DNA from 3 places in the Rhodoluna sp. KAS3 genome. Region 1 is predicted to be linked to each of the others. Evidence: predicted binding sites of a transcription regulator. Region 1 holds the regulator's gene; each other region holds the start of a gene.

Region 1 (9,973 bases):
TGGGATTTGGATGATTACTTCATCCGTCTCGACCTCTAATGCTACCAGCAGTATGCGGTAATCGGCAAGTAAATCCCTCGGAGTGCCGTCGAGCATGTGAGAGAATAGAGAAACCGCTGAGCGGTCCCTTTCTTCAATCTAATTAGAGGTTTCTTTTGTCGCCACGCGCAACCACCCGTCTAGAACCGGCAAAGACCGATCCAGCGATGATTCGCAATTTCTGCATCATCGCCCACATTGATCACGGTAAGTCAACTTTGGCTGACCGAATGCTTCAGCTAACCGGTGTCGTCGACGACCGTTCTATGCGTGCCCAGTACTTGGACCGCATGGACATCGAACGTGAGCGCGGAATCACGATCAAGTCCCAGGCTGTTCGCATGCCTTGGGAGATGGATGGCAAAACCTACGCGCTCAACATGATTGACACACCTGGGCACGTTGACTTCACCTACGAGGTGTCTCGTTCATTGGCCGCCTGTGAGGGAGCTGTTCTTCTGGTTGATGCTGCTCAGGGTATCGAGGCCCAGACCCTGGCCAACCTTTACTTGGCGATGGAAAATGACCTCAAGATCATTCCAGTCCTAAACAAAATTGACCTCCCAGCTGCACAGCCAGAAAAGTATGCGGAGGAGCTGGCCAACCTAATCGGTGGAAATCCTGAAGATTGCCTTCGCGTCTCAGGAAAAACCGGTATGGGTGTTGACTCGCTGCTTGACCTGATTGTCAACGAGGTGCCTGCGCCAGTTGGTGACCCGAATGCGCCGGCTCGCGCGATGATCTTTGACTCGGTTTATGACAGTTATCGTGGCGTAGTTACTTACATCCGCATGATTGACGGGCAGCTCAAGCCACGTGAGCAAATCACCATGATGTCTACTAAAGCGGTCCACGAAGCGCTGGAGATCGGTGTTTCTTCACCAGAACCAGAACCTACCAAGGGCCTTGGAGTCGGTGAGGTCGGTTACTTGATCACCGGTGTGAAGGACGTTCGTCAGTCCAAGGTCGGTGACACGGTTACCACCAAGCTAAACCCGGCAACTGAGCCGCTAAAGGGTTATGCGGACCCAAAGCCAATGGTTTTCTCGGGCGTGTATCCGATTGATGGATCCGACTACCCAGTCTTGCGCGAAGCGTTGGACAAGCTCAAGCTTTCAGACGCCGCACTGGTCTACGAGCCAGAAACCTCGGTAGCTCTCGGTTTCGGATTCCGAATTGGATTCCTGGGCCTATTGCACCTAGAGATCGTCACCGAACGTCTTGAGCGCGAGTTTGGGCTGGACCTGATTGCCACGGCTCCATCGGTGGTCTACGAGGTAACCCTTGAGAACGGCGACGAGATTACCGTCACCAACCCGAGTGAATTCCCTGGCGGAAAAATTAAGAAGATCCTCGAGCCGATTGTGCGTGCCACAATTCTGAGCCCGAAAGACTACGTCGGTACCATCATGGAGCTCTGCCAGAGTCGCCGTGGCACCATGATCGACATGCAGTATCTGGGTGAAGACCGCGTTCAACTTCGATACACCCTTCCGCTGGCCGAGATTGTTTTTGACTTCTTTGACCAGCTGAAGAGCAAGACCGCCGGTTACGGATCTCTCGACTACGAGGAAATCGGTCTTGAAGAAGGAGATCTAGTCAAGGTTGACCTGCTTCTTCAGGGTGAACAGGTTGATGCCTTTAGCGCAATCGTGCACCGAGAAAAGGCTTATGCCTACGGTGTCATGATCACCGGCAAGCTACGCGAGTTGATCCCGCGCCAGCAGTTCGAAGTCCCAATTCAGGCTGCCATCGGTGCCAGAATTATTGCCCGCGAGTCAATCAGGGCTATGCGTAAAGATGTTCTTGCCAAGTGTTACGGCGGTGACATCAGCCGTAAGCGCAAACTTCTTGAGAAGCAAAAAGAGGGTAAGAAGCGCATGAAGACCATTGGTCGCGTTGAAGTGCCGCAAGAGGCATTCATTGCCGCGCTATCGACCGATGGCGAGAAAAAGGGCGAGAAGAAGAAGTAGTGGCCGGACCACTGCCAATTGGCGAACCCGCCCCAAGTGACGGCAGTTTGCCGGCACAAGCAGGCGAGGGTGCTGAACACAGAAGTCTCCATGCCTATGTGCACATTCCCTTTTGTCGTGTCCGTTGCGGTTACTGCGATTTCAATACCTATACAGCTTCCGAGCTCGATGGCGCGAGCCAATCTGAGTATGCAGACGTCTTAATTTCTGAGATTACTTTTAGCCAGGGTGTTCTAGCTCGAACCGGCATCCAGAAACGAGTACTTTCCACGGTATTTTTTGGTGGCGGAACTCCTACGCAATTGCCGGCCTCAGATCTAGTCAAGATTCTCGGTTCACTCGACTCTGCGTTCGGTATTTCCGACGCCGCAGAAATAACCACTGAGGCCAACCCCGATACCGTTGACCTCGAATACCTTCAGGCTCTCAAGGCGGGCGGATTCACCCGAGTATCCTTCGGCATGCAGTCGGCTGTTCCATCGGTCCTGGCCACTTTGGAGCGCACACATAATCCGGCAAACGTCCCGGCCGCCATCGAGGCCGCTAAAGCTGCTGGGCTGGCGACCTCTGTAGACCTAATTTACGGAGCACCGGGCGAGACCCTAGAGCAGTGGCGCGAAAGCATCATGGCCGCACTGAGCATGGAACCCGATCACGTTTCTGCATACGCCCTGATCGTAGAACCGGGCACTAAATTGGCGCGGCAGATTCGAAGCGGTGAGCTCGATGAGCCCGATGAAGATTTGCAGGCAGATAAGTACGAGCTGGCCGATCAGTTGCTAAAAGATGCTGGATTCAAGTGGTACGAGGTTAGTAATTGGGCAAAGGAAGCAGCTGGCGTCGAAAACGCCTCGAGGCATAATCTGGCCTACTGGCAGGGGCAGGACTGGTGGGGTTACGGCCCCGGTGCTCACAGTCATTTCGGGGGGGTGCGTTGGTGGAATCAGAAGCATCCGAGTGCCTATTCGGCATCTCTGACGTCCGGAAACTCGCCGGCTGCTGGTCGGGAAGTCTTGTCGGAGAGGACACGCCTTGAGGAGAGAATTCTCCTCGAGGTCAGAATTTACGAAGGTCTTTCTGTCGACCTGGCCAAAACAGTTAGCAAGCACGCAGTGGAGTTGATCGCTGGATTCATTGCCGACGGCTTAATCGAGCCGGGAGCGGCGATTAATGGTCAAATCCGGCTGACGCTCAAGGGACGATTATTAGCCGATTCTCTGGTTAGAAAACTACTGGACTAGTTCTTGACGAATCGGATAGTCAGCGGGTAGCGATAGAAGTCTCCCTGGCTGGCTCGATAGGAAGCGACAATCCTAAAAATTGTCCAGTAGATTGGCAACGCCCAAATTACCAACCAACCGATAACTGAAATCGCTAGGCCGATAGCAAAGACCACCATCGTTAGGCCAAAGTTGAGTGACTCGGTCACGTGGTGACGAATGAAAGGCCCCTTGTCTCTGAAAAGCAGAAATCCAAGTACTGGGGCAAAGAACTCAAACACAATTGCAACAGCATGTACCAGGACCGACCAAAGTTTCTCTTCCTCTTTAGAGAATTGATTACCCGCAGATTTGTACTCGTTTGTGTCTGACATGATTTCTACCCCTTTACCTAGCCGTTTCAGTCTATGGAATCGGCCCACCACAGGCTAATATTGGCACTCAAGGACATCGAGTGCTAGCGAAAGAGAGGCCATCTTGATACCGGATAGAAGCCTCGAGGTTTTGCGAGCGATTGTTCAGGACTACATCGCAACCAAGGAGCCGGTGGGTTCAAAATCTCTTGTTGAGCGGCACTCATTTGGCGTCTCGGCAGCCACGATTCGCAATGATATGGCGTTTCTAGAAGAAGAGAACCTGATTCATGCGCCGCACACTTCGGCCGGTCGTGTTCCAACCGATAAAGGCTATCGAGTCTTTGTTGATCGCCTTAACGAGGTAAAACCGCTCAACACTGCTGAGCGCCTGGCTATCAAAAGTTTCATGACCGGCAGTGCAGACTTGGATGAAACTCTCGGTAGGACTGTCCGGTTGCTCTCACAGCTGACCAATCAGGTCGCTATGGTTCAGTACCCAACACTTGGCAAGGCAACCGTTCGGCACATCGAGCTCATTCCCGCCTCTGACACCCGCATTCTTATGGTGCTGATCACTGACAGCGGCCGTATTCAACAGCACGTTGTTGAATTGGGGCAAACCATCGATGAAGGATTCGTGGGTGAACTGAGGGCAAGACTCAACACCCTTTTGACCGGTTTAGCTCTGAGCGCTGTAGCCGAGAAGCTCAGTGGTTTGGACAAGTTTTTTGAGCCACGCTTTGCCCAGCAAGTTGGTTCAATTTGCGCCAGCCTGATTGAACAAGTCGATGCAAACCGTCAAGAGAAGATTATTTTGGCCGGGGCCGCAAATCTTGCTAGGCGCGAGCAGGACTTCCCGGGAAGTATTTCTCCGGTACTTGAAGCTATTGAGGAGCAGGTGGTTCTGCTCAAGTTGATTTCGGAAATGCAGGCAGAGCAGCATGGAGTGAGCGTGCGAATTGGCCGAGAAAACTCCTTCGAGGGACTTGCTGGTGCCTCGGTTGTTGTCAGCGGATATGAAAATCAGGGCAGTGAGATTGCCAAGTTGGGCGTCATTGGGCCGACTCGAATGGACTATTCATCAAACATTGCGTCAGTGCGAGCCGTGGCACGTTACTTGACCAAAGCACTAGGAAACTGAGGAACTTTTGGCTGATCACTACGAGGTTTTGGGTGTCGCACGCGATGCATCCGAGGACCAAATCAAGAAGGCTTACCGAAAGTTAGCTCGTGAACTGCACCCGGATGTCAACCCGGCACCTGAGGCGCAGGAGCGATTTAAGTCGGTGACCCACGCCTATGAGGTGTTGAGCGATGCCAATTCTCGACGTCAATACGACATGGGCGGACAGGATCCATTCGGTGGTTCGGGTGGATTCGGATTTGGCGACATTTTTGACACCTTCTTCGGCGGTTCAAGCCAACGCGGGCCAAAGTCGCGTGCCGAGCGTGGGCAGGATGCGCTTATCCGAGTGGAGCTAACTCTTGAAGAGGTCACTTTTGGTGTGGCCAAAGAAATCGAGGTTGACACCGCCGTAATTTGTGAAACCTGCTCAGGAAGTTGCTGCCGACCAGGTACCTCTATGGCGGTTTGTGATATTTGTCGAGGAACCGGACAAATCCAGCGACAGGTTCGATCACTTCTTGGCAATGTTGTTACCTCTCAGCCCTGTGGAACATGCCGCGGGTACGGTCAGGTAATCCCGGAGCCTTGTCTTGACTGTCGCGGACAAGGAAGAGTTAGAGCCCGCCGTTCGCTTGACCTAAACATTCCCGCTGGAGTTGAGGACGGTTTGCGTCTTCAACTTGCTAGCCAGGGCGAGGTGGGTTTCGCAGGCGGTCCAAACGGAGACCTGTACGTTGACATCTCGGTTCGTGAGCACGACATTTTCGGTCGACAGGGTGATGACCTCACCTGTGTCCTGGTGGTGCCGATGCAGGATGCCATCTTGGGTGCATTGACCAAAATTGAGACTTTTGATGGTCCTCAATCAATCGAGATTGAGCCGGGGCAGCAGACTGGCGACATTATTACCGTCAAGGGCAAGGGTGTTCAGCGACTTCGGGCTTCTGGACGCGGTGATTTGAAAATTCGGGTTCAAGTTTCGACACCAACCAAGCTTGACTCCAAACAGAAGGAACTGATTCGAAAGCTTGCGGCCATGCGCAAGTCTGATTCGATCAAGTTGGTCGAACAGACTCACGGTTTCTTTGCCGGACGACGGAAGAACTAATCATGGTTGAACCGCTGTTTAAAACAACCTTGGGTAGCCCGGTTGTTGATGGCATCATTACTCTTTCAGGTTCAGAGGGAAAGCACGCCGTTTCGGTCCGCAGGATGCGAGTTGGCGAGGGAATTCAGCTGACTGATGGGCGAGGAACTCGAGTTCGCGGTTTGGTGGACTCATTGGCTCAAAATAGCCTGACCGTTCGAATCTCAGAGGTGATTCTTGAGTCTGAACCGGAAGCAAAGTTGACCCTGATTCAGGCACTTGCCAAAGGTGACCGCGATGAACTTGCAATCCAGGCAGCCACCGAATTGGGCGCCTGGGGCATCGTTCCTTGGCAATCAGAGCGTTCTATCTCGCGGTGGGAAGGTGCAAAAGTATCCAAAGGCGTAGAGCGCTGGCAGACGATTGTTGCCGAAGCGGCCAAACAATCCCTGCGGGTATTTGAACCGGTGGTTGCTCAGCCAGTGTCATCAAAGCAACTGGCGACAATGATAGGTTCCTTCGATCTCGTGTTAGTTCTAGATCCAACGGCCAAAGTGGGCCTTGGCAATGTTGATTTATCCGGGGAGAACGTGGCAATTGTGGTTGGCCCAGAGGGTGGCATCAGTGATTCTGAATTGGCACTTTTTGAAGAGGCCGGCGCAACGCGAGTGAACCTCGGTGCGCCCATTTTGCGCACCTCAACGGCGGGTGTTGCTGCGATAGCCGTTATCCAAGCCAAGCTTGGGCTCTGGTCCTGACCGCAGAAGTAGACTGACACCATGATTGACTGCATTTTTTGCAAAATTGCCGCAAAAGAGATTCCAGCAAAGATTGTTGCTGAAACCGAGCTCTCTTTGGCCTTTTGGGACATTGCTCCCAAGCAGCCAATTCACATCTTGGTGATCCCAAAGCAGCATCATGAAAATGTTGCCGAGTTGGCCGCCGAGGCCACAGACTACCTGGTTGATTTGGTGCAGTTGGGGTCTCGCATCGCCTCAGATGTATCCACCGGCTCGTTCCGCCTCACTTTCAACACCGGAGTCGAGGCCGGTCAAACGGTATTCCACGCACACGGTCACATAACCAGCACAACACCTAAGGAGCAGGTTGCCTAATTCTTCGGCCGATAAATCACGCACCGAGATCCTTGAGGTACAGGGAGTGCCGATGGTGGCGCTTTTTGGAACCGAGGACAGGCTCCTAAAGACGCTGGAGCTAACCTATCCAGATGTTGATGTGCACGCCCGCGGAAATTCGATAGCCATCAATGGTCCAGCCAGCCAAGTTGCCGCAGCGAAGAGCCTCATTGAGGAAATGATTGCCATGATCATCGCGGGTAAAGAATTGGTTCCTCAAGACCTGACCCGTTCTGCCAAGATGCTGAGTACCGACATCAAACCCGCCGATGTTCTGAGCCAGAGCATTCTGAGCTCGCGGGGTAAGAGCATTAGGCCAAAAACTCTTGGGCAAAAGAACTATGTGGACGCCATTGATGATCACACAGTGGTTTTTGGAATTGGTCCGGCTGGAACTGGAAAGACCTACCTGGCCATGGCCAAAGCGGTTCAGGCGCTGCAACGCAAAGAAGTCAGTCGCATTATTTTGACTAGGCCGGCGGTTGAAGCCGGTGAGCGACTTGGATTTCTGCCTGGAACCCTCAACGACAAGATTGATCCTTATCTAAGGCCACTTTTCGATGCACTTCACGAGATGCTTGATTCAGAAGCTGTTCCAAAGCTAATGGCAGCAGGAACCATCGAAGTTGCGCCGTTGGCCTACATGCGTGGCCGTACTCTAAACGATTCGTTCATCATCCTCGATGAAGCGCAAAACACCACACCAGAGCAAATGAAGATGTTCCTGACCCGATTGGGATTCAATTCCAAAATGGTCGTGACCGGTGACATCACCCAGATTGACCTGCCAACCGGAGCCTCTGGTCTGCGGACAGCCGTGGAGGTTTTAAGCGATCTCGAGGACATGTACTTTGCAACCCTAACCTCTGAGGATGTGGTTCGTCACACCCTCGTTTCAAAAATTGTCGATGCCTATTCGAAGTATGACGAGTCCAAACTGAAGCCTGGAGCCAAGAAATAATGAGTATCGAAATCAATAACGAGACTGAGATTGAGGTCGATGAGGCTCGAGTACTAAGCCTGGCAACCCATGCACTTGACGTTCTCTACATTCATCCCAAAGCTGACCTAGCAATTGTGTTTGTTGATGAGCCCGCTATGGAGACACTCCACATTGAGTGGATGGATGAGCCAGGCCCAACTGATGTCCTCAGTTTCCCGATGGATGAGCTTCGACCTGGGACGGAACTCGAGCCAACTCCAGCCGGGCTCCTCGGCGACATCGTCATTTGCCCGCAGGTGGCAGCCAAGCAAGCCCTTGCTGCCGGGCACGAGACAATAAACGAGGTCTTGCTTCTGACCACCCACGGAATACTCCACCTGCTTGGGTATGACCACGCCGAACCAGATGAAGAAAAAGAAATGTTTGGACTTCAGCGTGAAATTCTCGAAAGTTTCTATGCGTCTGAAGGTGCTAGTCGTTGATCATTCTCGCAATCTGGATAGCGGTCATTCTGGCCGTCTTGACGACTGTGACGGCCGTTCTCAAGGCGGCTTTAGAAGCCAATGAAGACCCGCAAGCTGAATCACTAGGTTTTGTGCGACTGAGCCTCACCGGAATATTTGGTGTGGTGGTTGGCCAAAGCGTTAGCCCGTTGGGTTGGAGTTGGTGGCAGGGTGCCCTAATTGCCAGCTTCTGGATGTTTGCACTGCTAATCGGCAGTCAGTTTGCTGCCAAGCGCCTTGGTCAGGCAGAGATAATCAAATCGCTTGCTCAGTCTGCCGCGCCACTAATTCGTTCGATTCACCTGGTCTTCACCCCGATTTCTTTGCCGAAGAGTGAAGAGCCAGAAGAGTTTGAGCAGGAACTCCTAGATTCAGTGGAAGAGTTCAGCGAGACCATCGTTCGCGAGATTATGGTTCCGCGAGTCGACATGGCAACGGTAGCCGCCGACGTTGAGCTTCGAGATGCAATGGGTGTTTTTCTAAAACGCGGTTACTCGCGGTTGCCTGTAGTTGGCAAGAACATCGATGACATTAGCGGCATTTTGTACATGAAAGATGTGGCTCGACTGCTGCATGAAAGCCCGAGCGTGATGGCCAAACGAAAGGCAAGCACCGTTGCCCGGCCAGTCATCTTTGTACCTGAATCAAAACAGGTAGATGATCTACTGCGCGAAATGCAACTCTCCTCAACCCACATCGCCGTTGTAATTGACGAGTACGGGGGAGTTGCCGGTCTGGCAACCATGGAGGATGTGATCGAGGAAATCGTCGGCGAAATCAGCGATGAATACGACCGCGACGACTTGGACTTTGTAGATCTTGGTGACGGCCGCTACCGAGTGAATGCGCGCTTTCCGCTCAGCGATCTGGGCGAGAATCTTGAGCTTGAACTCGAAGATGAGGACGTTGATAGCATCGGCGGACTTCTGGCCAAGGCCTTGGGCAGATTGCCTAAATTCAAAGATGAGGTAACCGTTTCTGGCCTGAACATCACCGCAGAGCGAATTGAAGGTAAGCGAAAGCGACTAACCTCGGTAATCGTGCAGAAAGCACAGAGTTTGGCTGACGCCCAGTCTGCCTTTGAGCAACTGGATCAGGAGAACTAATGAGCGAGCACCGTTCAGGATTTGCATCATTCGTTGGGCGCCCAAACGTGGGTAAGTCAACTTTGACCAACGCTTTGGTGGGCGAGAAGATCGCCATCACCAGTGCCAAGCCGCAGACCACTCGCCGTGCGATTCGAGGAATCGTCCACCGTGATTTTGGTCAACTCATCCTTGTTGACACTCCAGGTTTACACCGACCTCGCACGCTACTTGGACAGCGCCTCAATGATCTAGTCGAGCAAACCCTCGGCGACGTCGACGTGATTGGGTTTTGCATCCCAGCCAACGAAAAAATTGGTCCGGGTGACCAGTTCATCAATGAGCAGCTGAACGAGTTCAGAAGGGCCAAGCTTGTGGCAATCGTCACAAAATCAGAACTGGTTAGTCCTGAGGAGCTGGCTAGGCAGCTGATAGCCGTGGCTGAGTTGCGTGATTGGCGTGCAATCGTTCCGGTTTCCGCAGTCGCCGAGGACCAACTTGAAGT
Region 2 (9,973 bases), 570 kb from region 1:
CGCACTTCATCCTTGAAAAGGGTACGAAGTGGCTCGACCAGTTCAAACTCAATGTCGTCAGGCAATCCACCAACGTTGTGGTGGCTCTTGATTCCAGCGGTTGCACCGCCACCAGATTCAACAACATCTGGGTAAAGGGTGCCCTGAACCAAGAACTTGATCGGGCGGTTATCTGCCTTTGACTCTTCGTAAAGAGCAGCCTGAGCTTCTTCGAAGGTGCGGATAAATTCGCGACCAATAATCTTGCGCTTAGTTTCAGGGTCGCTGACACCTGCAAGAGCGTTTAGGAACTTGTCTTCAACATTTACGGTGACCAAGCGGATACCGGTGGCGGCTACGTAGTCGCGCTCTACCTGCTCGGCTTCATCCTGACGCAAAAGACCGTGGTTTACGAATACGCAAACCAGCTGGTCACCAACAGCCTTGTGAACCAACGCAGCGGCAACAGCTGAGTCAACACCACCTGAAAGACCACAAATTACGCGGGCGTCGCCGACCTGAGCACGGATCTTCTCAACCTGCTCGGCAATAACGTTGCCCGAGTTCCAGTCAGCTGGAATTCCGGCAGCGTTGTGCAAGAAGTTAACCAGTACGTCCTGGCCAAACTGAGAGTGCTTGACCTCAGGGTGCCACTGCACGCCGTAGATCTTCTTCTCGTGGTTAGCAAAGGCAGCGACCGGGGTGATGTCGGTCGAAGCCAAAACCTCAAAGCCCTCGGGCGCCTTGGTTACCTGGTCGCCGTGGCTCATCCAGCAAATCTGTGACTCTGGCTGGCCATCAAGAATCTGACCACCTGCCTTGACGGTCAGTTCGGTGGCGCCGTATTCGCGAATACCGGTAGGTTCAACGGTGCCGCCCAGCGTGTTGGCCAGAGTCTGAAAACCGTAGCAAATGCCAAGCACAGGCACGCCCAATTCAAGGATTGCAGGGTCAAGCTTTGGCGAGCCATCTTCGTAGACCGATGATGGGCCGCCCGAAAGAATGATGGCAAGCGGGTTTTTTGCCGCTACCTCAGCAGCGGTCACGTTGTGGTGCACAATTTCTGAATACACCGATGCTTCGCGCACGCGACGAGCAATTAGCTGTGCGTACTGCGCGCCGAAGTCAACGACTAGAACTGGGCGGTTAGCGGTCATTAGGCCACCTTCTTTAGATCAGCTTCGGCCACCTTGGAGTAGTAGCGCTCGGTGAAGAATGAGAGGAAAGGAATTACTCCACCAAGAGCAATTACCAAGAAACGCAAGAAGCTCCAACGGAGCAGAGTCCAGAGCCTGAAGTCGCCGAACAGGTAGGCCACGTAGAGCCATCCGTGAATGATCAGCGAAACAGTTGTGAAGTCATTTGGAATTTGTGGACCTGGCAAACCAACTTTTTCGCCGGTCGATGGGTCTACTGAAAATTGAGCCAGCGCAATTAGGCCGTCTGGTCCACCGATCCAAACATCTGCGCTCCAAATCAAACGAATTGCCCACAGGAGCATGATCAAAATCAAGAAGATACCGGTGATGTAGGAGGTGACCTTGAAGAACTTTAGGGCCGACTTAATAGTTGGCACTTGGGCAGCGTTTGGGGAGGTCATTGGTCTAGTTTACCGGTTCACTGCCAAGGCGGATTTGTTCGTCTCGAACCAAACGCCACCAAAGGAACACGGCAAAACCGGCGAAGACGATCCACTCTAGAAAGTAAAAAGCGCTCAACCAGTTAATCTGCTGACCCTGATCGTAGGTAACCTCGATGGCCTGAAGTGGCGGCCAAGCCGAAGCCTGGCTGTGACCGGTGAAAGCCAAAATTTGTGGGTTCGATTCAATTGGTTCATCAGGCGAGTAGAAGTTCACCAATTGAGCCAGCGAGAGCGAATCGAAGATGTAGCTCTCTTCTCTGGTTTGACGCTGCGGGGCTTCGGTCGGAATTAGTACGCCTTCGAATGTGACCAACTGCTGGGCGACCATCGAGGTCTTGATTGCCTGACGCTCGGCCTTCAGTTCATCCAAGTTGGCCGACCAACCCAAAGCCAAAGTTTGGCTGCGCCCGGCTTCATCGGTGGAATTTGCCACCAGCCAGTAACCGAGTTCACCCTTGTGTAAACGGTTGGCCACTATGTAAACGTTTTGGGTATCGATCGTGACGGAAACCGAATCAAGGTTTTGAGCGGTAACAGCCGGAATATCTTTGGTGAAGGTTCGATCAAGTTGCCACTGACCAAGCAGCGCAAAAATCGCGGCAACGCCAAGAGAGAGCAAAAGAGCGCCAATCCACTTTGGCTGTCTAGCGACAGTAAAGAAGTTTGGCGCCCTTTTTGGCATGGCTTTTAGGCGTGGTACGGAGCCACTACAACGTCAACGCGCTGGAACTCCTTGACGTCGGAGTATCCGGTAGTTGCCATTGAACGACGAAGCGCGCCCATTAGGTTTGTTGAGCCATCGGCCTTAGACGATGGTCCAACCAGAATCTGCTCTAGGGTGCCGGCGGTGCCGACCTCAACCTTGTGACCACGCGGAAGCTCTTGGTTGAAGGCCTCTTGACCCCAGTGCCAACCCTGACCCGGTGCTTCTTCTGCTCGGGCCAAAACTGAGCCCAGCATTACGGCGTCGGCGCCAACTGCGATTGCCTTCACGATGTCTCCGGCTGTGCCCAAGCCACCGTCAGCAATCACGTGCACGTAGCGGCCGCCAGACTCATCCATGTAGTCACGGCGAGCGCCAGCGACATCGGCCACGGCTGTAGCCATCGGTGCATGAATACCAAGCACACGGCGAGTGGTAGATGCTGCGCCACCGCCAAAGCCAACAAGAACACCAGCGGCACCGGTGCGCATTAGGTGCAGTGCTGAGGTGTAGGTAGCGGCACCGCCAACGATTACCGGAACATCAAGCTTGTAGATGAACTCCTTGAGGTTTAGAGCCTCTTGGGTCTTTGAAACATGCTCGGCTGAGACAGTGGTTCCGCGAATCACGAACATGTCAACGCCAGCCTTGATGACGGTGTCGCTGAACTCTGCTGCACGCTTTGGTGAGAGTGCACCGGCAACGGTAACGCCCGCTGCGCGGATCTGGGCAATGCGGTCGCGAATCAACTCAGCCTTGATTGGCTCAGAGTAAATCTGCTGCATGCGCTGGGTTGCAGCCTCAGCTGGCAACTTGGCGATTTCGCTCAGGTACGGGGTTGGGTCTTCGTAGCGAGTCCACAGACCCTCAAGGTCAAGCACACCCAAACCACCCAGCTTGCCAATGGCAATTGCAGTTTCAGGTGAGACCACAGAGTCCATTGGTGCACCGATAACCGGCAGCTGAAAATCGTAAGCGTCGATCTTCCAGGTAGTTGAAACATCGCGTGGGTCGCGGGTGCGGCGTGACGGCACAATTGCGATGTCGTCAAACGCCCAGGCGCGCTGGCCACGCTTGCCGCGACCGATTTCCATTTCACTCATAAGTTTTGTTTCCTAAACCGGCCGCTATTTAGCGGGTTCCGTAGTTTGGTGCTTCAACGGTCATCTGGATGTCGTGTGGGTGAGACTCTTTTAGTCCGGCCGCAGTGATGCGAACAAACTTGCCCTTTTCCTGTAGTTCAGGGATTGTCTCTGAACCGACATATCCCATTGAGGCACGAAGGCCTCCGACCAACTGGTGAACCACAGTGGCCACTGAACCGCGGTAAGCAACGCGGCCCTCGATGCCCTCTGGAACCAACTTGTCCTCGCGAAGAACGTCATCCTGGAAGTAACGGTCCTTTGAGTAAGACTTGGCCTGGCCACGAGACTGCATGGCACCCAATGAACCCATGCCGCGGTAGGTCTTGTACTGCTTGCCACCAACAAAGGTGATGTCGCCAGGGGCTTCATCGGTACCGGCAAGAAGTGAGCCGATCATTACCGCGTTGGCACCGGCCACGATGGCCTTTGGAATGTCACCTGAATACTGCAAACCACCATCGGCGATTACTGGAACGCCGGCTGGTCGAGCTGCTAGAGAAGCCTGGTAAACAGCGGTGACCTGAGGCACACCTACACCAGCAACTACGCGGGTGGTACAGATAGAGCCCGGACCAACACCCACCTTGACAGCGTCAGCACCTGCATCAACCAAAGCCTGAGCGCCCTCACGGGTGGCTACGTTTCCGCCCATGATGTCAACGTTCTTGGCAAATGGTTCAGCCTTTAGCTTGGCAATCATTTCGAGAACGGCATTGTTGTGACCGTGCGCGGTGTCAACAATCAAAAGGTCAACGCCGGCTTCAACCAAGGCCATTGAGCGCTCCCAGGCATCCTGGCCAACGCCCACAGCGGCAGCAACCAAAAGGCGCCCGTTTGCGTCTTTCGAAGCCAATGGATACTTCTCTGACTTGTCGAAGTCCTTGACGGTGATTAGGCCGCGGAGTTTTCCTGAGCCATCAATCAGCGGAAGCTTCTCAATTCGGTGCTGAGCAAAAATTGCAATCGCATCATCTGGGTTGATGTCGAAAGGTGCGGTGATCAAAGGCATCGGAGTCATGACGTCTTTTACCAAAGTTGTAGTCCGCTGAACATCAAGCACAAATCGCATATCGCGGTTGGTCACGATGCCCACTAGGCGACCATCTTCGTCAACGACCGGAAGGCCAGAAACGCGGTAGCGGCCACAAAGCTCGTCTACCTCTTGAATGGTGGCAAGCGGGGTTGTGGTTACCGGGTGGGTAATCATTCCGGCTTCAGAGCGCTTGACTAGGTCAACTTCGCTGGCCTGAGCGTCAAGTGAAAGGTTGCGGTGAAGCACACCGATACCGCCCTGGCGTGCCATTGCAATTGCCATCCGGGCCTCGGTCACGGTGTCCATTGCTGAAGACAGCAAAGGCACGTTTACCTCAAGGCGCTTGGTGATACGAGTCTTGGTGTTTACACCGGATGGAACGATGTTTGATTCACCAGGAAGAAGAAGGACGTCGTCGTATGTCAGGCCTACAAAGCCAAAAGGGTCATGAGAAGTCATTTGTCAATTCTACCCGCCAAGACGGGCCTGCCTAAAAGTTGATTTGGGTAAAAAGAAAGACCCCAGCACTAGGCCAGGGTCTCTCCAAGTTTTTGATTCTTAGCGAACTACAACTGCAAGAACATCGCGAGCTGATAGCACTAGGAACTCTTCGCCAGCGAACTTAAGCTCGGTGCCGCCGTACTTCGAGAAAATAACCTTGTCGCCGACAGCAACGTCAACCGGGATGCGGTTGCCACGCTCGTCGATGCGGCCTGGACCTACGGCAATAACCTCGGCCTCCTGTGGCTTCTCTTTTGCGGTGTCTGGAATAACCAGACCCGAAGCGGTGACCTGCTCGGCCTCTACTGGGCGAACAACAATGCGATCTTCAAGTGGCTTAATCTGAACCGACATTTTGACCTTTTCTTCTAAGACGGGTTGTGCTTCCATGTTAGCACTCTCTCCCGTTGAGTGCTAAAAACTGTTCGCTGGTGGCTGATTGGTAGCCTAGGAATATGGATCGCCAAGACTTTATTGCACTGCTCTCTGCCGAGGGTCAAGCGCTGTTAGAAAAAGTCGGTCCCCTCGAAGCCAAAACCGATGTCGTGCAGCTGGTTTCGAAACTTAGAGCTGGCGGTAGCGACCCTGGCTTAGTAGCCACTGTGCTAACCCAAGCCAAACTGCGGCGCCAAGCCAAGGCCAAATTTGGGCCATTTGCCGACCGAATGCTTTTCACCGAGGCCGGGCTCGAGCAGGCTTCGCGACTGAACGTCGCCGCGCTTCACGCCGATCGGTTTCGCAAAGCGGGTATTGATGATGTTGCTGATTTGGGTTGCGGTATCGGGGCTGAATCTTTGGCACTGGCAAGCCTTGACATCAAGGTTCACGCCTTTGAACTTGACGAGGTAACGGCCGCGATTGCCACCTATAACCTGGCGCCATTTGATAATGCCGAGGTGCAGCAGGCAGATGTGACCGAGATTGACCTCAGCCCGTTTGGTGCGCTGTTTCTTGACCCAGCCCGCCGCGAACTCGGTGGCCCAAATCGTGAACGAGCCACCCGAAAATTTGACCCAGCGGCGTTTTCTCCATCGTTTGATTTTGTTTTGGCGGCCGCTGCTCAAAAACCAACCGGCGTCAAATTTGGCCCTGGCCACCCGCACGAGGGCATCCCCGACGACGCCGAGGCCCAGTGGGTTTCAGTTGGTGGCAACCTAGTCGAGCTAACCCTCTGGTTTGGGTCGCTAGCCAGACCAAACATCAAACGTTCAGCACTACTAATCACCGCCGATGCAAAGCACGAAATCACCAGCGACTCGACCGAGCGCCTAGACGCCGACCTTGGTGAGCTTGAGGAATTTGTTTACGAACCCGACAACGCGGTAATCCGCTCTCACCTGCTGGGGCAATTGGCGCAGAGCATCGGTGCCCACATTTTTAGCCCAGAAATTGCATACCTGACCGCGGCCACCGAAATAAAGTCGCCGTGGCTAAAGGGGTATCGGGTGCTTGAAAACCTGGCGTTTGACCGCAAGAAACTCAAAGCATATTTGCGCGAGCGCGGTATCGGAATTCTCGAAATCAAAAAGCGCGGCTCGGATGTTGTGCCCGAGGAACTTCGAAAAGAATTGGCGCCCAAAGGAAAAGGCGCCGCCACCCTGATTGTTACCAGAGTGGGCGACGCCCATCGAGTTCTTGTTTGCGAAGCACTGAAATAGGTCAGTCTCGCGAACTCTATTTGAAACCTTTAGTTATTGCCCATCATTCCCGGGCCAAAGTGTCCATTGCCCATGTAGTCCCAGCCCATCATGCCGTAGCCGGCACCAAAGCCCTTGAGGGCAAGGCCAACCCAGACCAGGCTTGAGAAAGCCCAGAACGCGATGGTTGCATAACCAACCACCAAACCAGCGATTGCCAGTGCGCGACCAGAAGCACCCGACTTCTTGATCTGAGCCAAGGCAATGTGACCGGTGATAACCGCAGCTACAGCACCAACGCTGGTTAGCGCGGTTGCTAGTGAAACTACAGCCAGCGAGTTAAGTGAGGTGAAGTCAAACTTCTTTGCAGCAACAGGGCTCTCAACAGCCTGAGTCGCAGCGGCCTCGGTCTTTTTAGCTGCCTTTTCGGTAGCTTCAGTCTTTTCAGTCTTGTCAGCCATTTGGCTTACTCCTTAGGTAGATAAGTTTTTCAACTCGCGTTCAGTCAAACAATCAAGGCTGAGAACAGCCTGTGAGAACGCTGGGCTTAACTAGTGAGTTTGTACCGAGGTAACAGGCAGTGTCGAGTCCGCTCCAAAATTCAGCGATGAAGGCTGGCGGCCGGCCATCATGAGTTGCGCGCCAAGCGCAGCAATCATTGCGCCGTTATCGGTGCACAAACTAAGCGCCGGAATTCGGAGCTCAATGCCGTGAGCGGCACACTTTTCGGCAGCTAGTTCGCGAAGCCGTGAGTTGGCCACCACACCGCCACCCAAGAGAAGGCGCGGAACCCCGTAATCCAGGCAAGCGTTGACCGCTTTGGTCACCAGTACATCGGCAACTGCTTCTCTAAAACTTGCCGCAACATCGGCCTTATTGATCGGCTCACCGCGGGTCTCGGCAGACTCAACCCACCTAGCCACCGCCGTTTTCAAACCTGAGAACGAAAAGTTGTAGCGGTGCTTCTCCATGTCCTTCGGCAAACTCAATCCGCGTGGAAAACGAATGGCCTTTGGGTCACCGCCGACGGCTGCGCGATCAATCTCAGGGCCGCCAGGATACTTGAGCCCAAGCACTCGGGCAACCTTGTCGAATGCCTCGCCCGCGGCATCATCGATGGTCTCGCCCAACAGTTCAACGTCATCGAGCAGGTCGCGAACCAAAAGCAGCGAGGTGTGCCCACCGCTGACCAGAAGCGCGATAGTTGGGGTTTCAAGCTTGCCGCGTTCCAAAATGTCAACGCCAACGTGCCCAACCAGGTGGTTCACTGCGTAAATCGGCTTGTCTAGGGCAACCGATAGCGCCTTGGCCGCGCCGACGCCCACCATCAGCGCGCCGCCTAGGCCAGGGCCGTTGGTCACAGCAATGGCATCGATGTCCTTGAGGCTCAACTTTGCCGCCGCTAGCGCTTGGTGCAGGGTTGGCTGCAGTGCCTCAAGGTGCGCTCGGGCAGCAATCTCGGGTACCACTCCGCCAAATCGCGCGTGCTCATCCATCGAAGAAGAAATAACGTTGGCCATCAGAGTCGACCCGCGAACAATGCCCACGCCGGTTTCATCACAGGATGACTCGATACCCAAAACGATTGGCTCGCGGCCAATTGACCCTTTGGCAAACTGCAGCCGCATCACCCAGGCATCAACGTTGTCAGGCTGGTAGTAGCGCTTGCGAGTATCGATGTGTTCAAAACCCAGCGATTCGTAGAGCTTTTGGGCCGGCAAGTTATCGGCGCGGACCTCAAGGAACACCTCGGTGGCATGCAGCCGGCGAGCTTCAGACAAAAGCTGGTTCATGAGCTGCTTGCCCAAGCCGCGCCCTCTGATCGAGTCGGCAACGGCAATGGTTTGAATGTCACTTTGTTCACTGCCGGGCACCTTGCTTAGCCCCGCAAATGCCACTAAATCTGCCCCGATGTGCGCAACCATATAGTGGGTGTGGTGGGCCAAAATCTCAAAGTGCATGTTCTCGCGCGACCAAGCATCGACCGGAAAGCATTCGTGCTCTAGGGCCATGATTGAGTCAAGATCAGACTCAATTGCGCTGCGAATTACCCAACTGTTCATCCGCTTACCTTCTTACCCGGTGAAGGCACCGCATCCGGCTCACGAAGATATAGCGCCGAAACATCCTGGCTGGCTGTGCCGTCAATAACCTGTGCGTCAAACACCTGGCTTAGGCGGGTTGCAAAAACCGTAGAGCTAACCTCAATTGGTTGGACACCACGCTGCTGCATTAATTCGGCGAGCGCGGCCGGCTTGATTACCCCCGGCCCTTCTATACAGATTGGTGCCCCCGATTTTGAAACCCCGGAGTACAGACCCCAGTAGACCTCTTGGCGGCGGGCATCGGCAGTAACCAACAGCGGTACACCCGCGGCAACCTGAGCGGCAATTGCCTCATCATTCAGTGCTTCCAAAGCAATTGCGTCAAGGCTAACCACGCCAAACAGCTTGGCCCCGGCGCCCTCGGCAAACATCATGGCCGCGGCAATTCCAACCCGCAAGCCGGTGAATGGCGCCGGCCCTCGCCCAACAACAACCGTGGCCACGTCCTTGGCATTTACGCCACCCTGTGCCAGCACGTCAGCAATAGCAGCACCGATGCCCTCGGCGTGCTTCATGTTGCTGGAGTCGTTGTACTCGGCGATGGGCGCACCGGCGCGAGTTAGGGCAACCGAGGTTCCGGCGGAGGTGTCAATGATCAGTTGGTAACCCACTAGAACTTCACACCCGCCCAACGCTCGCCATATCCGGTCAAAACCAGCTCACGAATCTCGGACTCTCCGGTGTGATCACGCTCAATTTCAATTTCAAGCCAGTCATCGGTGATGCCGTCGGTAAGCCCTTTGCCCCACTCCACGATGGTTATGGAATTAGGAAAATCGATATCCAAGTCATCGAGTTCGGCAGCGCTCGATAGGCGGTAGGCGTCGACGTGCACCAAGGCTGGCCGACCCTCGCCACAGGAGTGGGTTCGAGCCAAAACGAAAGTTGGGCTCGAGACATTTCCGATGGCGCCCAAGGCCTCACCGATTCCGCGAGTGAGTGTGGTCTTGCCGGCACCGAGGGGGCCGGTTAGCAGAATGAGGTCGCCGGCTTGAAAAAGGGCAGCCAAGCGCAGCCCCAGTTCGTGCATTTCTTCTGGGGTTTCGATGGTTAGTTTGGCCAGAACCTTGGCCATCTAAACTTCTTCACCTAGGTAGTGGCGCTTGAAGCGTCCACCGATGCGGGTAACAATTTCGTAGTTGATAGTGTCAGCGGCAACGGCCAAGTCATCAGCAGAAGGCACGCCAGCAGCCGGGTCACCAAAAATAGTTACGGTGTCGCCTTCAGC
Region 3 (9,973 bases), 270 kb from region 1:
GTTACGAACAGCATCTTCGATGCGGTGCTTGCGCTCCTTTAGCTCTACCTCAGTGGCAGCACCAGCCTTGATAACTGCAACACCGCCGGCCAGCTTCGCTAGGCGCTCCTGGAGCTTCTCGCGGTCGTAGTCGCTGTCGGTGTTGTCAATCTCGCGGCGAATCTGCTCGACGCGGCCAGCAATCATGTCCTGGTCACCCGCACCCTCAACAATGGTGGTCTCGTCCTTGGTAATTACTACCTTGCGAGCGCGACCCAATAGGTCAAGAGTGGTTGCGTCTAGCTTTAGGCCAACCTCTTCAGAGATAACCTGTGCGCCGGTCAAGATTGCGATGTCCTGAAGCATAGCCTTGCGACGGTCACCAAAACCTGGTGCCTTCACAGCCACAGACTTGAAGATTCCGCGGATCTTGTTGACGATAAGGGTTGCAAGAGCCTCGCCCTCGATGTCCTCAGCAATGATCAACAGTGGCTTGTTGGCCTGGATAACCTTGTCAACGATTGGCAGCAGGTCCTTGATGTTTGAGATCTTTGAGTTTGCAATCAAAACGTATGCATCTTCAAGAACTGCTTCTTGGCGCTCTGGGTCGGTGACCATGTAAGCCGAGATGTAACCCTTGTCGAAGCGCATACCCTCGGTTAGTTCAAGCTCAATGCCGAAGGTGTTTGACTCTTCAACGGTTACAACGCCCTCGCGGCCAACCTTGTCGATTGCCTCTGCGATTAGTTCACCGATTTGTGAGTCACCAGCTGAGATAGATGCGGTTGCCGCAATCTGCTCTTTGGTCTCTACCGGCTTTGCGTTTGCGATTAGCTCTACGGTTACGGCAGCAACGGCCTTTTCGATGCCGCGCTTCAGGCTGATTGGGTCTGCACCAGCAGCCACGTTACGAAGGCCTTCGCGCACAAGAGCCTGAGCAAGAACGGTTGCGGTAGTGGTTCCGTCACCAGCAACGTCGTCAGTCTTCTTGGCAACTTCCTTAACCAGTTCTGCACCGATGCGCTCGAATGGGTCGTCCAGCTCGATCTCCTTGGCGATCGAAACACCATCGTTGGTGATGGTTGGGGCGCCCCACTTCTTTTCAAGAACAACGTTGCGGCCGCGTGGGCCAAGGGTTACCTTGACTGTGTCAGCAAGGATGTTCAGGCCGCGCTCCATACCGCGACGGGCCTCTTCATTGAAGTGAATGATTTTTGCCATGTTGGATTCAATCTCCTGTAAGTATTTAGCACTCGATGCGTTTGAGTGCTAACTCTATTTTGGCACTCTCCACCCGAGAGTGCAAACACATTTGATTGCGCTGTGGGCAAAAGAAAAACCCCTCCCGAAGGAGGGGTTTTTTGTAAAAGATCTAAGGGTCTTAGCCGATTACGTTTACAGCGTCAGCCTGTGGGCCTTTGTCGCCGTTCTTGACTTCGAACTCAACACGCTGGTTCTCTTTGAGTTCCTTGTAGCCATCTGACTGGATTGCTGAGAAGTGTACGAATACATCCGCTCCGCCATCCTGAGTGATGAAGCCGAAACCCTTTTCAGCGTTGAACCACTTTACGGTTCCTTGTGCCATTGCTTTACTCCTGTTACTAAACGACGTTCAGAGAAATCTTTCTTAGAACGAGTCGCATAGAAAAGAGCTGGTGCTACGGATACTGCTACGACCACTTCTAACAGTAGCCTCGTAGCCGGTAATCACCTAGGGAATTCAAGTAGAAAAGCAAATCCTTTATAAAACGGTTATAACTACTCCACAGCAGGAAGCTCGTAGTCCTCACCCAAAACTATGGTGATTGGCTCAGCAAATTGAGTTGAAACGGTAACCAGGGGTGATCCGACTAGCTTGGCAATCGCCTCAGCCTCGGCCCTAAATAGTTCATCGGTGATGGCGATGGTCGTGACCGCGATTGATGTCGGCAACCCCTCTGCATCAACCAAGTTTTCGGTGACCACAACGTTGTAACCGGCGTCAACCAACTGGCTCGAGAATGGCACACCAGCTACCTCGGTGCCGGTTCCATCAATGACTCCGACTTCAGGTCGGGTCTCAACCGATGCGGTTGGAGACGGCGAAGCATTTGAAATTACACCTTCAAAAATGGCTGCGTTATCAGCAAACTTGAGGCCTCCGTAGGCCAGCCCGCCTACAACAAGGGCGGCGGCAAAAATTCGCAACCACTCTAAGACTCGGTCTCTGGCTGTTCTGCGTGCGCGGTGTCGGCCGCCAACCTGGGTAGCGGCGTCAAACTCGTCTACCGGGAACTTTTTAGCCATGAATCCTGCTTATCGTAAAGGCACAACAAATCCTGTGCGCTTCAATATTAGGCCGACGAAAGGTATGACTGTGGACTATCCAGTTAAGAAAACCGACGAACAGTGGCGAGAAGAACTCACCGAATTTGAGTATCACGTGCTGCGCCAAGCCGGAACCGAGAGAGCCTACACAGGCGAACTTCTAGACGAGCACCGAGTTGGCACATTTTCTTGTCGCGGCTGTGGCGCCGAATTGTTCAAGAGCGAAGCGAAATTTGATTCTCACTGCGGTTGGCCAAGTTTTTATGAGCCAAAAGCCGGCGACGCCGTTGAGCTCCTAGAGGACCGAAGCCACGGCATGGTTCGAGTTGAAGTGCGCTGCGCCAACTGCGGCTCTCATCTGGGTCACGTTTTTGAGGATGCCCCGCAGACCCCAAGCGGAGACCGATTCTGCATCAATTCAGTCAGTATTACTTTTGATCAAGAGGCTAGGCTGAGGCCATGAGCGATTTCAAGAACCGTGGCAACCAGCACGTGACCAATGGTGGCGTTGGGGCGTTTATGTTTCTGGCCTTCATTGGGGCAGCCGTCTATTTCGTCGAGAAAGCCAACGGATTTTGGGAGTCCATCCTAGGAATCCTAAAAGCCCTCGTTTGGCCTGCATTTCTGGTCTACGAGGTCCTAAAAGACCTCCTTGGTTAGAAAAAATGGACCCCAATTAGGGGTCCATTTTTATTAGAGCCGACTAGGGGACTCGAACCCCTAACCACCTCATTACAAGTGAGGTGCGCTACCAATTGCGCCAAGTCGGCCAGTTGCTCGAAAGCAACTTGTCTAGACTACTGCGTCTAGAACTTTTTTGCAGGTATTTCTAGCCCTGCGTTGCAGCCTGCAAGAACTGTGCAAATCGAGCTGGGCTAACCAACTCTTCTCCGGTAGCCCAGGTGTATTGCTGACCATTCACAATGATGGTTGGTGTTCCTCCCATTGTTATGTCAGTGCCAGGCACTACCTCGTTCAAAATCCGAGTTGTCGAGGCAGTCAACCATGAGTCGTAACTCTTGTTGTTGATGCACTCTGCAATTACGTCATTATCCGCAGCACCGGCTTCAACTGCCCAGTCGATCAACTGAGCGTTATCCGGACCAGCGGTACCTTCGGCAGGCTGGTTTTCGAACAGAATCTGGTGGAACTTGAAGAATGAGTTTGGTGCTTCCTCAGCAACACAGATAGCTGCGTTGGCTGCACGGCTTGAATATGAGTTCAAAGACTGACCGTCAAGGAATGAAACCGGGTGGACTTCAAGGGTTGCTGCGCCAGATGAAACCCAGCTTTCAATCTGAGATGAATTTGGCACCTCAAACGCCTGGCAAATTGGGCACTGGTAATCGACATACATGATGATGTTTGGAACCTCAGCCGAGCCAGAACTTGGAGTCGCCGACGGTGTTGGAGTTGAGGTCTTGGTGTAGGCCTCTAGGTTGGCGCCGATCTTGACGCCGTCATTGAACGAGAAGTTTGCTGGAGTCAGCTCAACCTTGTTGGCGCCAGAGACAACCACTGAAGTGACGATTGCTACCGAGCCTAGAATCGCGGCAACGATGCCGAGACGCAAGAAGAGCTTCTTACGCTGCTCGCCCTTTTTGTGCTGTTCGCGCATTTCACGTGCTTTTGCTCGAGCTGCTTCACGCTGTTCGCTACGAGTTGGCTTGTTCGGAGTCATGAAAATCCTTTGCTGTTAAGTCACGATTTGGTGACAGTCAGGCTTTCTAGTCTAGATGAGCAGTGATGGCTGGAATAATAAAAGAGTTCAGCAGCGTCGCTGGTGAATTTCTTACACAACGGATCGTCCGGCACGTACCTGCCGGTGAAGGAAATAGAAAAAATGGCATCAGTAACATTCGACAGTGCAACCCGCATGTACCCAGGCGGTACCCGCGCAGCAGTTAACAAGCTAAACCTAGAAATCGCAGACGGCGAGTTCCTAGTTCTTGTTGGCCCATCAGGTTGCGGTAAGTCAACCTCTCTCCGCATGCTTGCGGGTCTTGAAGAAGTCAACGACGGCGCAATCCGCATCGGTGACCGCGATGTAACCCACACCCCACCAAAAGACCGCGACATTGCAATGGTTTTCCAGAACTACGCTTTGTACCCACACATGACCGTTGCTGAGAACATGGGCTTTGCCCTGAAGATCGCCGGCGTGAGCAAAGAAGAGCGCGCAGCTCGTGTTCTTGAAGCAGCGAAGCTTCTTGACCTAGAGCAGTACCTAGCCCGCAAGCCAAAGGCCCTTTCAGGTGGTCAGCGTCAGCGTGTTGCAATGGGTCGTGCCATTGTTCGAAAGCCACAGGTATTCCTTATGGATGAGCCGCTTTCAAACCTTGACGCCAAGCTTCGTGTTCAGACTCGTACTCAGATTGCGTCTCTGCAGCGCCGCCTTGGTGTAACCACCGTTTACGTAACCCACGACCAGGTTGAAGCAATGACCATGGGTGACCGCGTTGCTGTTATGAAGGACGGCCTTCTACAGCAGGTTGCTACCCCACAGGAGCTTTACGACCGCCCAGCAAACGTATTCGTTGCCGGATTCATTGGCTCACCTGCCATGAACCTAATCCAGCTTCCAATCGTTGACGGTGGAGTTCAGTTCGGTACTGCCGTTCTTCCGGTTGAGGCTTCAGTTCTAGCCAAGACCAGCGCAAAGAGCATCACCGTAGGTATCCGCCCAGAGAACATGTCTGTTTCAAAGGACAAGGGTGTTGCGGTTGAGGTTGACGTTGTTGAAGAGCTAGGTGCTGACGGCTACCTATACGGTCACACCACCATCGATGGCGCAAAGGCTGACGTTACCGCTCGTGTAGACGGTCGCGTTCACCCACACGCTGGCGACAACGTATTCCTAATCCCTGAGGGCGGAATCGTTCACTTGTTTGACGTTGAGTCAGGCGAGCGCCTCAACTAGTGACCTCACTAGACATTACGGCTGCCACGGTAGAACCAGCTCTGCTGGATCTACCGTGGCATTTGCCATTAGAGGACTGGCCGGCTGAAAACATCGCTGCCCTACCAAAGGGACTCAGCCGCCACACGGTTAGATTTGCTCATCTAAACGATCACGTAATCGCAATTAAAGAGACTCTGCCAGAGCTTGCCAAGCGTGAATACGACATGCTCAAACTGCTCATCAAACTTGATGTTCCTTGCGTTGAGCCTTTTGCAATCATCAACAATCGCACCACCGATGACGGCGAGGAGCTGCTATCGGTGTTGATCACTCGACACCTAAAGTTTTCGTTGCCGTATCGCGCGATGTGGTCACAGGGGCTTCGTCCTGAAACCGCCACCCGCCTGGTGGATGCACTGGCTCTCCTGCTGGTTCGCCTACATATTGCCGGATTCTTTTGGGGCGATGTTTCTCTATCGAACACCCTGTTCCGCCGAGACGCCGGAGCTTTTGCGGCCTATTTGGTCGATGCCGAAACCGGGCACCTCTACGATTCAGGACTGTCAAAGGGTCAGCGAGAGAACGACCTTGAGATTGCCCGCATTAACATTGCCGGTGAATTGATGGACCTCATCGCCAGCGGTAATGCTCAGCCTGGAGTAGATGCACTTGCTACCAGTGAACGAATTGTCGCAAAGTACCGCGAACTGTGGGACGCCCTGACCGGCGTTGAAACTTTCGAGGCAGCCGACCGCTGGAAGATCAACCGCAGAGTGGATCGCCTAAATGACCTCGGATTCGACATCGAAGAGCTGGCCATCAAAACTGATGCAACCGGCACTCAGGTGCGAATTCAGCCGAAGGTTGTTGATGCTGGTCACCACACCCGCAGATTGATTCGACTAACCGGCTTGGACGTTGAAGAGAATCAGGCTCGACGACTACTCAACGACCTGGACCAGTATCGAGTTGATCATCCACGTCCGGGTGCAGATGAAGAGGTTTTGGCCCACGAATGGCTAAGTCACGCATTTGAACCGGTCGTAACGGCGATTCCAAAGGACCTGTCAGGAAGGCTAGAGCCTGCAGAGGTTTATCACCAGGTTTTGGAACACCGCTGGTACATGTGCGAGAAAGCATCTCGGGATGTTTCATTGGAAGAGGCAACCAGCAGCTACATCGAGAATGTGCTGCGTAACCGCCGCGATGAAGAGGCCTACTTGGGTGCTCCGACCGGCGTGATTACCCTGCCAACCGCCATTCCATCGGGCACCATCGTTGTGGCTGAGGATGACGAAGAAGCCGACTGGCGCGACCTGGTTTAAAAACTTACCGACCAGCACTTAAATAGTTGATCCCCGACCATCGGTCGGGGATCAACTATTTAAGCCAATGCTTAGCGCTTGAGTGCAGCGCGGCGCTTCGAGACCTCGTACAAAGTAACGCTGGCAGCAATACCGGCGTTTAGCGACTCTGTGTCGCGTGCAATTGGAATCGACAGAACGGCATCGCAGTTTTCAGTGACCAAACGCGAAAGACCCTTGCCTTCAGAACCAACAACCAGAAGCAGCGGCTCAGTTGCCAACTCAAACTGAGGAAGACTCATGTCGCCGTCTCCGTCAAGGCCGACAACAAATACGCCACGCTTCTTGAACTCTTTTAGCGTGCTGTTTAGGTTTGCCGCCAAGGCAACCGGAACGCGAGCAGCGGCACCGGCCGAGGTCTTCCAAGCCGAAGCGGTAACACCGGTTGATCGACGCTGAGGCAAAATTACGCCCTGGCCGCCGAAAGCCGCCACAGAACGAATGATGGCACCTAGGTTTCTTGGGTCAGTGATGCCGTCAAGGGCAACAAAGAGCGGGCGCTGGCCACGAGCCAGAACCATGTCAAGCATTTCCATTGGGTGCTGGTACTTGTATGGCGGCACCGACAGAGCAATTCCCTGGTGCACTGAGTCAAAACCGGTCATGCGGTCCATCTCAGGGCGGGTTACTTCGTTCACCGCAATACCGCGTGAAGCTGCAATCTTGATTGCTTCTTTTACGCGGTCATCCATTTCAATGCGGGCTGCGATGAACAGTGCGGTGGCAGGAACCTTTGAACGCAAGGCCTCGACTACTGAGTTGCGGCCCGAAAGAACCTCAGATGCGTCGGCAGCCTTGGCTACGCGCTGACCCGAGCGAGCGGCTGCACCGCCTGAACCTGCGGTGCGGGCAGCAGGTGCCAGAAACTCTCCGCGGCGAGCAGGAACAGCACCGGTAGCAGCCTTGTGCTTTTCAGCAGCAGCCTTTGCCTTATATGCCTTGTGGTACGGGCGGTCTTCAGCCTTTGGAGTTGGTCCGCGACCCTCAAGAGCCTGCTTTCCGTGACCTCCGGTACCTACCTTTAATCCTTTTTTGCCCTTAGCTGCGCCTGGGCGACCTGGTTTTCCAGCCATTTAACTAACACTCCAATGGGTTCCGTCGGCAGCATCTTCAATTGAAATGCCTGCTGCCTTTAGTTGATCTCTAATCGCGTCTGATCGCGCGAAGTCTTTGGCTGCTCTAGCAGCGTTTCGTTCAGCAATAAGTTCATGAATCAATGACCCGAGAGCTTGGGTGTGGGCTGAACCAGCCGAGTTTTCAGAGTCGGACTCTAAACCCAGCACTTCGAGCATAGCCTGTAAGCCGATTACTGCCTTTCGGACTGCAGCAGCATCTCCGGCATCGAGGGCTGCATTTCCCTCACGAACTGTATCGTGCAGCACTCCAAGTGCAACCGGGATGGCTAGGTCGTCATCCATGGCAGCAATAAACGCGGCTGGCAGCGCCTCAAGGGTTGACCCATCAAAGGTTTCAGCAGTACCAGAACGGTTGGCTCGCGCCAAGAAGTTTTGGATGCGACCGAACGCAGTTGCCGCCTCGTCAAGTACGCCCTCGTGATAGTCGAGAACTGACCGGTAGTGCGCTGAGCCTAGGTAGTAGCGAACCACCGCTGGCTCGGCGGCCGCAAGAAGGTCTGCCGCAAAAATTGAGTTTCCGAGTGACTTGGACATTTTTTGGCCATTCACATTAACCAGCCCATTGTGCAGCCAGTAATTTGCAAACTTGTCACCCGCAGCTGAGCTCTGGGCCAACTCGTTCTCGTGGTGCGGGAACCGAAGGTCCAGTCCCCCACCGTGAATATCAAAGTTTGAACCCAGATACTTGGTAGCCATTGCTGAACATTCGATGTGCCAGCCTGGGCGACCCAAACCAAAGCGCGTCGGCCAAGCTGCCGACTCAGGTTCGTCTGATTTGCGCGCCTTCCAGAGGGCAAAGTCGTGTGGGCTTCGCTTTCCGCGAAGGTCAGCGTCTGCATCAGCATCCATGTCATCAACACGCTGGTTGGTAAGTGACCCGTATTCAGCCCATTTTGATGCGGCAAAGTAAACATTGGCCGAGGCATCATCTGCCTGATACGCGTATCCGTTTGCAATCAAACGTTCAATCAATTCGAGCATCTCAGGTACTGCGCCGGTAGCTCGTGGCTCATAGGTTGGCGGCTTGATACCCAATGCCGCATAGGCACGGTTGAAATCAATCTCGAACCGATAGGCCAAACCCCACCATGGCTCGCCGGTCACCTTGGCATTCTCGAGCACTTTGTCATCAATGTCGGTCACATTGCGAACCAGCGTGACCTGCATGCCCTTGACCTCAAGCCACCTGCGCAACTGGTCGTAAACCAATGCCGAACGTAGGTGACCCACGTGTGGCAACCCCTGAACGGTCGGGCCGCAGAGGTAAATACCAACCTGACCGGGCGTGATTGGCGCAAAGGCGCGAACAGACTGAGCTCGTGAATCAAATAGATTTAGGGTCACGATTTCAGCCTACCTTCGGCCCTAGAAATCAGCGCTGAGGCTACTGCTGCAACACCCTCGGAGTTGCCCAAGAAACCCAGCCCATCGGTTGTGGTCGCACCCAGAGTGACCGGAGCCCCGATCAATGCCGTTAGCACCGATTCGACGCGGTCCCGGTGAGGAGCCACCTTTGGACGGTTGCCAATAATTTGAACGGCCACGTTTTCTACTCGGTAACCGTTCTCAGCCAAGAGATTCAGGGCACCTTCGATAAACACGCGCCCGTTGGCACCGGCAAACTCAGGGCGATCGACACCAAAATTTGAACCGATGTCGCCCAGGCCAGCAGCCGAAAGCAGGGCGTCAACAATGGCGTGGCTTACTGCATCGCCGTCACTGTGACCATCTAGCCCTCGTTCGCCATCCCAGATGACAGTGCCTAGGTAAAGCGGCTTAGCCGCGTCATCGGTGAATCGGTGAACATCGGTTCCGATTCCGGTGCGCATGTTTCTGGCAAAACGAAGTTCGGCTGCGGCCAGGTCATCGGCCGTTGTGATTTTGAACGCGCGGGCATCTCCCTCGACGGCATTGATTTGAATGCCGTGAGCTTGAGCCAGCGCAGCGTCATCGGTGTATTCATGCTTTGCGTTCTCGTAGGCGTCTTTCAGCGCTGAAGCAACAAAACCCTGGGGCGTTTGGGCAGCTCTTAGGGTGTTGCGGTCGATGGTCTCGCGAACGATTTCATCGTCAACTCTTTTGATGGTGTCAACTACGTGCATAACCGGCAGGGCAGCCAGACCTGAACGCCTGACTTCGGCGGCTACCTTTTCAAACAGCAATGCTGGGGCGAGCGCTCGAGCAGCATCGTGAACCAGCACAACCTCGACATCGGGGTCGAGTGCGCCCAGTGCGATTTGAATGGACTGCTGCCGAGTTGTGCCACCAGGCACGACGTCAAACCG

Evidence for each region. Region 1 encodes HrcA, which represses chaperone genes, less so after heat shock. Its sites were predicted from a motif close to TTNGCACTCGNNNNNNNCGAGTGCNAA; they were not measured.
Region 2: groES (co-chaperone GroES) is a predicted target of HrcA. The motif match lies at 5,395-5,421, and genes of this name have one in related genera.
Region 3: groL (chaperonin GroEL) is a predicted target of HrcA. The motif match lies at 1,226-1,252, and genes of this name have one in related genera.

The regions. Positions count from the first base shown of each region.
Region 1 is NZ_AP026910.1:745,503-755,475, reverse strand. It holds gene lepA (translation elongation factor 4) at 156-2,012, shown strand; gene hemW (radical SAM family heme chaperone HemW) at 2,012-3,253, shown strand; gene OO731_RS03745 (DUF4870 domain-containing protein) at 3,250-3,606, opposite strand; gene hrcA (heat-inducible transcriptional repressor HrcA) at 3,710-4,729, shown strand; gene dnaJ (molecular chaperone DnaJ) at 4,737-5,822, shown strand; gene OO731_RS03730 (16S rRNA (uracil(1498)-N(3))-methyltransferase) at 5,825-6,559, shown strand; gene OO731_RS03725 (HIT domain-containing protein) at 6,581-6,916, shown strand; gene OO731_RS03720 (PhoH family protein) at 6,969-7,898, shown strand; gene ybeY (rRNA maturation RNase YbeY) at 7,898-8,362, shown strand; gene OO731_RS03710 (CBS domain-containing protein) at 8,359-9,489, shown strand; gene era (GTPase Era) at 9,489-9,973, shown strand, end outside.
Region 2 is NZ_AP026910.1:179,008-188,980, reverse strand. It holds gene guaA (glutamine-hydrolyzing GMP synthase) at 1-1,136, opposite strand, end outside; gene OO731_RS00995 (DUF3817 domain-containing protein) at 1,136-1,579, opposite strand; gene OO731_RS00990 (SURF1 family cytochrome oxidase biogenesis protein) at 1,584-2,303, opposite strand; gene OO731_RS00985 (GuaB3 family IMP dehydrogenase-related protein) at 2,309-3,427, opposite strand; gene guaB (IMP dehydrogenase) at 3,456-4,961, opposite strand; gene groES (co-chaperone GroES) at 5,061-5,357, opposite strand; gene OO731_RS00970 (class I SAM-dependent methyltransferase) at 5,459-6,661, shown strand; gene OO731_RS00965 (DUF4190 domain-containing protein) at 6,691-7,101, opposite strand; gene tsaD (tRNA (adenosine(37)-N6)-threonylcarbamoyltransferase complex transferase subunit TsaD) at 7,192-8,703, opposite strand; gene tsaB (tRNA (adenosine(37)-N6)-threonylcarbamoyltransferase complex dimerization subunit type 1 TsaB) at 8,700-9,356, opposite strand; gene tsaE (tRNA (adenosine(37)-N6)-threonylcarbamoyltransferase complex ATPase subunit type 1 TsaE) at 9,356-9,820, opposite strand; gene alr (alanine racemase) at 9,821-9,973, opposite strand, start outside.
Region 3 is NZ_AP026910.1:1,016,586-1,026,558, forward strand. It holds gene groL (chaperonin GroEL) at 1-1,200, opposite strand, end outside; gene OO731_RS05105 (cold-shock protein) at 1,361-1,564, opposite strand; gene OO731_RS05110 (LytR C-terminal domain-containing protein) at 1,738-2,265, opposite strand; gene msrB (peptide-methionine (R)-S-oxide reductase MsrB) at 2,336-2,749, shown strand; gene OO731_RS05120 (hypothetical protein) at 2,746-2,946, shown strand; tRNA gene OO731_RS05125 (tRNA-Thr) at 2,984-3,056, opposite strand; gene OO731_RS05130 (DsbA family protein) at 3,116-3,967, opposite strand; gene ugpC (sn-glycerol-3-phosphate ABC transporter ATP-binding protein UgpC) at 4,130-5,206, shown strand; gene OO731_RS05140 (DUF4032 domain-containing protein) at 5,206-6,513, shown strand; gene rlmB (23S rRNA (guanosine(2251)-2'-O)-methyltransferase RlmB) at 6,585-7,625, opposite strand; gene cysS (cysteine--tRNA ligase) at 7,626-9,032, opposite strand; gene ispD (2-C-methyl-D-erythritol 4-phosphate cytidylyltransferase) at 9,029-9,973, opposite strand, start outside.